DNA from 2 places in the Azospira sp. genome. Region 2 is predicted to be linked to the other one. Evidence: riboswitches for the same ligand, from Rfam matches in the RefSeq annotation. Region 2 holds a riboswitch; the other holds the start of a gene.
The links. Region 2 has a riboswitch for S-adenosylhomocysteine ahead of metH (methionine synthase). Riboswitches for the same ligand answer to the same signal wherever they lie in the genome.
Positions count from the first base shown of each region.

Region 1: it holds a riboswitch for S-adenosylhomocysteine, as region 2 does, so the genes downstream of both, ahcY (adenosylhomocysteinase) here and metH (methionine synthase) in region 2, are expected to answer to the same signal.

Region 1 is NZ_JAOTRW010000006.1:291,123-295,280, reverse strand. Features, by position in the region: gene metF (methylenetetrahydrofolate reductase [NAD(P)H]) at 65-904, opposite strand; gene OEL49_RS11140 (S4 domain-containing protein) at 901-1,158, opposite strand; gene ahcY (adenosylhomocysteinase) at 1,220-2,620, opposite strand; S-adenosyl-L-homocysteine riboswitch at 2,706-2,795, opposite strand; gene OEL49_RS11130 (HD-GYP domain-containing protein) at 2,857-4,086, opposite strand.
Region 2 is NZ_JAOTRW010000006.1:158,650-162,807, forward strand. Features, by position in the region: gene metH (methionine synthase) at 1-2,121, opposite strand, end outside; S-adenosyl-L-homocysteine riboswitch at 2,209-2,290, opposite strand; gene bamE (outer membrane protein assembly factor BamE domain-containing protein) at 2,371-2,856, opposite strand; gene OEL49_RS10540 (response regulator) at 2,853-4,016, opposite strand; gene OEL49_RS10545 (response regulator) at 4,028-4,158, opposite strand, start outside.

The sequences.
Region 1 (4,158 bases), 130 kb from region 2:
CGGCACGGGGATTGCCCCTGACCTTTGCTCAGCGCCCCCGAGGGGTACGCCGCCAGCGGCCGGCTCAGCGGTTGCCGAGCCCCAGACGCTGCCAGATCTCAGTGGTCAGGCCGGACTGGTTCATGGAATAGAAATGCAGCCCCGGGGCGCCGCCGGCCAGCAGCTTCTGGCACAGCTCGGTGACCACATCCAGGCCGAAGGCCTTGATGGAATCGGCATCGTCGCCGAAGCCTTCGAACTTCTTGCGCATCCAGCGGGGGATTTCGGCGCCGCAGGCATCGGAGAAGCGGGCCAGCTTGGCAAAGCTGGCAATGGGCATGATCCCCGGGACGATGGGAATGGTCACCCCGGCGGCCCGCACCGCATCCACGAAATGGAAGTAGGCGTCGGCGTTGTAGAAGTATTGGGTGATGGCGGAATTGGCACCCGCATTGACCTTGCGCACGAAAGCCTGCAGGTCGTCGTCGGCGCTGCGGGCCTGGGGATGCCATTCCGGATAGGCGGCCACTTCGATATGGAAGTGATCGTCGGTCTCGGCCCGGATGAACTCCACCAGCTCGTTGGCGTAGCGGAATTCGCCCGGGTCGGCCATGCCGGAGGGCAGGTCGCCGCGCAGGGCCACCACGCGACGGATGCCCTCGGCCTGGAACTCGGCCAGGATGCCGCGGATGGACTCCCGGGAGGAGCCGATGCAGGACAGGTGGGGTGCCGCATCCAGGCCGGCGGCGACGATTTCGCGCACGGTGGAGAAGGTACGCTCCCGGGTGGAACCGCCGGCACCGTAGGTGACGGAGAAGAAGGCCGGCTTCAGGGCCGCCAGCTTGTCCCGCACCAGGCGCAGCTTCTCCACGCCTTCCGCCGTCTGGGGCGGAAAGAATTCGATACTGAACGTCTTGTCGTTCATGGCGTCTGCCTTTCCTCCAGCAACTGCAGCCGGGTACCGGGCGGCAATTCCTGGGAAGCTTTGGTGATGAGGCCGACGGGTCCCCGGACCCAGCCCTGACTGATCAGATCCCGGGCCAGGGCACGGGAGGCGGCCAGGCCCTGTTCCACCAGCAGCACGTCGGCGCGCACGCCCTTGCGGACGTGGGGCACCGCCTCCTGGCGCACCTTGGGCGGCGGACGGGAACTGCGGCTGTGGAACGAGTTCATGGACATGGCGGGTCCCGACCCATCGTCTGCAGGCCGCCTCCGGCAAGGGAGACGGCCCGGCTACGGCTTAGTAGCGGTAGTGGTCGGCCTTGTAGGGGCCTTGCACGGGCACGCCGATGTAGTCGGCCTGCTGCTGGGTGAGGGTGGTCAGCTGCACGTTGAGGGTCTTCAGCTGCAGGCGGGCCACCTTCTCGTCCAGGTGCTTGGGCAGGGTGTAGACACCCACCGGGTAATCGGCGGTCTTGGTGAACAGCTCGATCTGGGCGATGGTCTGGTTGGCGAAGGAGGAGCTCATCACGTAGCTGGGGTGGCCGGTGGCGCAGCCCAGGTTCACCAGGCGGCCCTTGGCCAGCAGGATGATGCGCTTGCCGTCGGGGAAGATGACATGATCGACCTGGGGCTTGATCTCTTCCCACTGGTACTTTTCCAGGGAAGCGACGTCGATTTCGTTATCGAAGTGGCCGATGTTGCAGACGATGGCGTTGTTCTTCATCTTCACCATGTGGTCATGGGTGATGACGTGGAAGTTGCCGGTGGTGGTGACGAAGATGTCGGCCTTGTCGGCAGCGTATTCCATGGTGACGACGCGGTAGCCTTCCATGGCGGCCTGCAGGGCGCAGATCGGGTCGATCTCGGTGACCCAGACCTGGGCGGAGAGGGCGCGCAGGGCCTGGGCGGAACCCTTGCCCACGTCGCCGTAGCCGCAGACCACGGCGATCTTGCCGGCCACCATGACGTCGGTGGCGCGCTTGATGCCGTCCACCAGGGATTCGCGGCAACCGTAGAGGTTGTCGAACTTGGACTTGGTGACGGAATCGTTCACGTTGATGGCGGGGAACTTGAGGTCGCCGCGGGCGTGCATCTGGTACAGGCGATGCACGCCGGTGGTGGTCTCTTCGGTAACGCCCTTGATCTTTTCCAGACGCACGGAGTACCAGGTGGGGTCCTGGGCCAGCTTGGCCTTGATGGCGGCGAAGAGGATGGTCTCTTCTTCGGAACCGGGCTTGGCCAGGACGGAAATGTCCTTCTCGGCCTTGGCGCCCAGGTGCAGCAGCAGGGTGGCATCGCCACCGTCGTCCAGGATCATGTTGGAATAGCCACCGTCGGCCCATTCGAAGATGCGGTGGGTGTAGTCCCAGTACTCGGTCAGGGTCTCGCCCTTGACGGCGAAGACGGGGATGCCGGCAGCGGCGATGGCGGCAGCGGCGTGATCCTGGGTGGAGAAGATGTTGCAGGAAGCCCAGCGCACTTCGGCACCGAGGGCCACCAGGGTCTCGATCAGCACCGCGGTCTGGATGGTCATGTGCAGGGAGCCGGTGATGCGGGCGCCCTTCAGGGGCTGGCTCTTGGCGTACTCCTCGCGGATGGCCATGAGACCGGGCATTTCGGTCTCGGCAATCTTGATTTCCTTGCGGCCCCAGGCGGACAGGCCCAGGTCGGCGATCACGTAATCTTTGAATTCAGCCACAGCAGTGCTCCTTAAGAACTGTGGCCGGGGAGGGGAGGGAGTGCGATAGCAGGGCTCACCTGGCCCCCTGCGCCCGGCAGGGTTGTAAAGGTGAGCGCCGTTGAAACTGGTCTCCCCTGGCGGGGCAGACATCCGAGCCTGGGACCTTGCCGGCCTCGCAGCGCTCCTCGGAAGTGGCGGATTATAGACGGAAATACCGGTCGGGGAAATTCCCCGGCCGCCCCCCCGCACCGGGCTCAGGCCGCCGCCGTGCTCCAGATTTCGTCCACGTTGCCAATGCCCCACTTGGCCGGGTCCTCCCGGCCGGCAATCTTGTCGTGCACGCCGGGACGGGACAGGTCCAGCAACTCCGGCGCAATGTGGGCATTGGACTTGGTGGAAAAGAAGACCTTGACCCGGGGCGCCAGCAGGGACTTCTCGCTCTGCTCCACCACCACCCCCAGCCGCCCCGATTCGAGGCGGACGAAGGAGCCGATGGGGTAGATGCCCAGGCTCTTGACGAAGGCCTGGAAGACCCGGGGATCGAAATGCCCGTCGGCCCACTCGGCCATCTTCTTGATCGATTCGGCCGGGTCCCAGCCAGCCTTGTAGGGTCGGTTGGAGGTAATGGCGTCATAGACGTCGCAGACCGCCCCCATCTTGGCCAGCAGGCTGATCTCTTCGCCCTTGAGCCCCTTGGGGTAGCCGCCGCCGTTCATCTTTTCGTGGTGGTGCAGGCAGACGTCCAGCGCCTCCGGCGGCACCCCCTTGCCTTCCAGCAAGACCTTGTGCCCTTCGGCGGGGTGGGTCTTGATGACCGCAAATTCTTCGTCGGTCAGCTTGCCCGGCTTGTTGAGAATTTCGGCCGGGATGAAGGCCTTGCCCATGTCGTGCAGCAGGCCGGACAGGCCCGCCAGACGGGTCTGCTGCTCGTCCAGGCCGAGCTGGCGGGCCAGGGCCACCATCAGGGCGCAGACGGCGACCGAGTGCATGTAGGTGTAATCGTCGGCCGTCTTCAGGCGGGCCAGGCTGATCAGGGCGCCGGGATTGCGGGCCACGGAATCGGCGATCTCCTCCACCAACACCTGGGCCTGCTCCGCATCCACGGCCTTGCCCATGCGGGCCTCCTGGAACATGGACACCACGGCCTTCTTGGCGCTGTTGCAGATTTTCGCCGCCCGCTGCATCTCCACCGCGGTGCTGGTGCGCTCCAGGGAACGGGTGGCCTGGGCCTCCCGCACCTGTTCCTCGGCCACCAGGGCCTCGGACTCGGTCTCGCTGATGGCCGCCTCGCCGGCTTCCACGTCCAGCCCCTTACCGGCATCGATCCAGACTTCGGTGATGCAGCTGGCGCGAATGGCGCGGATGTCCTCCGGGTCCTTCAGGACGAAGGAGTTGCGCCAGAACGGATGATCGATCCAGGCGCCACAGAAGGATTTGAGATACATGCCGACACGCAGTTGTTCGACATGGATTTTCTTGAGCATGGGGGACAGGCAGGAGGCGGAAAACCTCCATTTTATGCCCAGGGGAAGGCGAATTGCGGAAATTCCCCCCGC
Region 2 (4,158 bases):
GCCCACGGTGTTCATGCCGTTCATCAGGGGGCCTTCGATGACGGCCAGGGGCGGCTTGCCGGCGGCAGCCAGGGCGGCCCGCACTTCCTCGGTGTCGGCCACCACGAATTCGGTGATGCCCTTGACCAGGGCGTGCTCCAGGCGCTTTTCCACCGGCAGGGTGCGCCAGGTGAGGTCCGGTCCCGTGTCCTTGGCCTTGCCTTCCTTCACCGTCTGGGCGAATTCCACCAATGCTTCGCCGGCGCCGGGGTGGCGGTTCAGCACCACGTCTTCCACCTTCTGCCGCAGTTCCGGTTCCAGGTCGTCGTACACGCCGAGCATGCCGGCGTTGACGATGCCCATGGTCATGCCGGCCTGGATGGCGTGGTAGAGGAAGACGGTGTGGATGGCTTCCCGCACCGGGTCGTTGCCGCGGAAGGAGAAGGAGACGTTGGAGACGCCGCCGGAAATCTGGGCGTGGGGCAGGTTTTCACGAATCCAGCGGGTGGCGTTGATGAAGTCCACCGCGTAGTTGTCGTGCTCCTCGATACCCGTGGCGATGGCGAAGATGTTGGGGTCGAAGATGATGTCCTGGGCCGGGAAACCGATACCGACCAGCAGGTCGTAGGCCCGCTTGCAGATCTCGGTCTTGCGCGCGTAGGTGTCGGCCTGGCCCTTCTCGTCGAAGGCCATGACGATGACGGCGGCGCCGTAGCGGCGGGCCAGCTTGGCCTGCTCCAGGAACTTGGCCTCCCCTTCCTTCATGGAAATGGAGTTCACGATGCCCTTGCCCTGGATGCACTTGAGGCCGGTCTCGATCACCTCCCACTTGGAGGAGTCGAGCATGATGGGCACCCGGGAAATATCCGGTTCCGAGGCGATCAGCTTGAGGAACTTCTCCATGGCGGCCACGGAATCCAGCATGGCCTCGTCCATGTTGATGTCGATGACCTGGGCGCCGTTCTCCACCTGCTGCCGGGCCACGGCCAGGGCGTCGTCGTAGCGCCCTTCCAGGATCATGCGGGCGAAGGCCTTGGAGCCGGTGACGTTGGTGCGCTCGCCCACGTTCACATAGAGGCTGTCGGGGCCGACGTTGAAGGGTTCCAGGCCGGAGAGGCGCAGCTGGGGCTCGATCGCCGGAATGGCCCGGGGGGCGATGCCGGCCACCATCTTGGCGATGGCGGCGATGTGGTCCGGCGAGGTGCCGCAGCAGCCGCCGACGATGTTCACGAAGCCGTGCCTGGCCCAGTCGGCGATTTCCTCGGCCAGCTGCTCCGGGGTCTCGTCGTAGCCGCCGAAGGCGTTGGGCAGGCCGGCGTTGGGGTGGGCGGAGACGAAGCAGTCGCACACCCGTGACAGCTCCTCCACGTACTGGCGCAGTTCCTTGGCGCCGAGGGCACAGTTGAGGCCGAAGGAGAGGGGCTTGATGTGGTTCAGCGAGTTCCAGAAGGCTTCGGCGGTCTGGCCCGAGAGGGTGCGGCCGGAGGCGTCGGTGATGGTGCCGGAGATCATCACCGGCCAGCGGCGGCCCACCTTGTCGAAGAAGGTCTCGATGGCGAACAGGGCGGCCTTGGCATTCAGCGTGTCGAACACCGTCTCCACCAGCAGGATGTCGGCACCGCCGTCGGTGAGGCCGCGGATGGCTTCCAGGTAGTTTTCCACCAGCTCGTCGAAGGTGACGTTGCGGTAGCCGGGATCGTTCACGTCCGGGGAGATGGAGGCGGTGCGGCTGGTGGGGCCGAGTACCCCGGCGACGAAGCGGGGCTTGGCCGGGTTCTTTGCCGTGAATTCGTCGCACACTTCCCGGGCCAGCTTGGCGCCGGCCACGTTCAGTTCGTAGACGATGGCTTCCAGCTTGTAGTCGGCCTGGGACACCTTGGTGGCGTTGAAGGTGTTGGTTTCCAGAATGTCGGCGCCGGCCGCCAGGTATTCGGCGTGGATGCCGCGGATGACCTCGGGGCGGGTCAGCAGCAGCAGGTCGTTGTTGCCCTTCAGGTCGTGGGCGTGGTCGGCGAAGCGGGTCCCGCGGTAGTCCTTCTCGGTCAGCCCGTGGCGCTGGATCATGGTGCCCATGGCGCCGTCCAGGATCAGGAGGCGCTGCTGGAGAAGGGCGGAGAGTTCGGAGCTGCGGTCGGGCTGCATGGATTACCTCGGCGTTTCAGTATTCACCGGCCGGGCGCCGCCACTTTGCATGCTGGAAAAGCAAACGGCGCCACAAACCATTTCGGGGGTTTGCGAGCGCCGTTGATCGTTGCCGAGCCTGGCCCGGCGTCCGGAAAAAACCGGTCGGGTCGCAGCGCTCCTCGGCAGGGTCGCAAGTTTACTTTTTGCGGCCCCCGCTGCCAAGCAAAACTTGATAAAAAACAGGGGGCTCCGTGCCGATCGGCGACTTCAGGCCTTCGCTTCCACCCGCCGGGAGGTGCCGCTGACCCGGCCGTCCGCACCGAAGTGCACGTGGAAGTGGGTTTCGTCGCTGGTGGGGATGCCGGCGATGCGCCAGTCCCACACGGTTTCCGGCTTCAGGGGAAAGTGGTTGATGCTGCCCGGCCGGCCCAGGATGCGCCGCACCTGCTCCTGGCTCATGCCCTTTTCGATGCGGGCGAAGTTGGCCTCGGTCAGCACCTGTTCCACCGAGCGCAAGATGCGGTCGGGGCCCAGGGTGATCATGTAGGTGTCCACCCCGGCCGGGCCCCGGGGATATTCCCAGGTCAGGCTGCCGTCCTCGTTGTGCCATTCCATGGCGGGGGTGCCGAAGCGGTCCCGCACTTCCAGGTCGGTGGAAATGCCGGGTTTCAGGTCCTGCAGGGCCAGGTAGTCGCAGCCCGCCAGGGAGAGGCCCAAAAGCAGGGCCAGGACGGCCAGGGGACGGCGCTTCACGGGGCGGCCTCGGTGAATTGCAGGCGCACCCGCTCCGCCTCCAGCTGGGCGTCGCCTTCGGTGTCGGCGAAGGTGGCGGCGATGCTGCGGAAATCCTCGGCCACCTGGAGGAAGGCGTCCACCATGTCCGGATCGAAGTGCTTGCCGCGCCCTTCGCTGATGATCTGCACCGCCTGCTCATGGGGGAAGGGAGGCTTGTACACCCGGCGGCTGATGAGGGCGTCGTAGACGTCGGCCACCGCCATGAGCCTGGCCGCCACCGGAATCTCGTCGCCCCGCAGGCCCAGGGGGTAGCCGCTGCCGTCCCATTTCTCCTGGTGCGCATAGGCGATGTCCCGGGCGAAGCGGAGGAAGGTGTTGGGCGAGTTGAGCCGCACTTCGGCGTGGAGGATGGCGTCCCGGCCCAGGGTGGTGTGGGTCTTCATGATCTCGAACTCTTCCGGGGTCAGCTTGCCCGGCTTGAGCAGGATGCGGTCGGGAATGCCCACCTTGCCGATGTCGTGCAGGGGCGCGGACTTGTACAGCAGCTCGATGTTGGCGTCGCTGAGGAAGGCGGCGAAGCGGGGGTGGCCCTGCAGCTGCCGGGCCAGGATGCGCACGTAGTTCTGGGTGCGGCGGATGTGGTTGCCGGTTTCGTTGTCCCGGGTTTCCGCCAGGGAGGCCATGGCCATGATGGTCACGTCCTGGATCATGGAGACCTCCTGGGTGCGGCGCTGCACCTCGCTCTCCAGGTAGGCGTTCTGGTCCTTGAGGAAATCCTTGGCGGCCTTCAGGGTGAGGTGGGTGTGCACCCGGGCGAGGAGGATGGGCGGGCTCACCGGCTTGGTGATGTAGTCCACCGCGCCCAGTTCGAAGCCCTGGCGCTCGTCCTCGATCTGGCTGCGGGCGGTGAGGAAGATGAAGGGTATGTCCCGGGTGGCCGGGTCGGCCCGCAGGCGCCGGGCCACTTCCAGGCCGTCCATGTCCGGCATCATGATGTCGAGCAGGATCAGGTCCGGCGGCGGCGTGCCGGCGGCCACCCGCAGGGCCCGCTCGCCGTTGTTGGCCACCTTGATGGCGTAGCGGTCCTGCAGCAGCTCGGCCATCAGGGTCAGGTTGTCCGGGGTGTCGTCCACCACCAGGATCACGGGCCGGGTCGTGAAGTCCAGATTGAGGCTCATGGCATCCCTCCCTAGAGATGGGCCCGGGCGATGTTGAGGGCCCGGTCGTAATCATAATCGGCAATGGCCTTTTCCAGACCTGTCAGGTCCGCCGGCGGCAGCAGCCCGGCCAGGAGGGCGCGGCTTTCCCGGAACAGCTGGC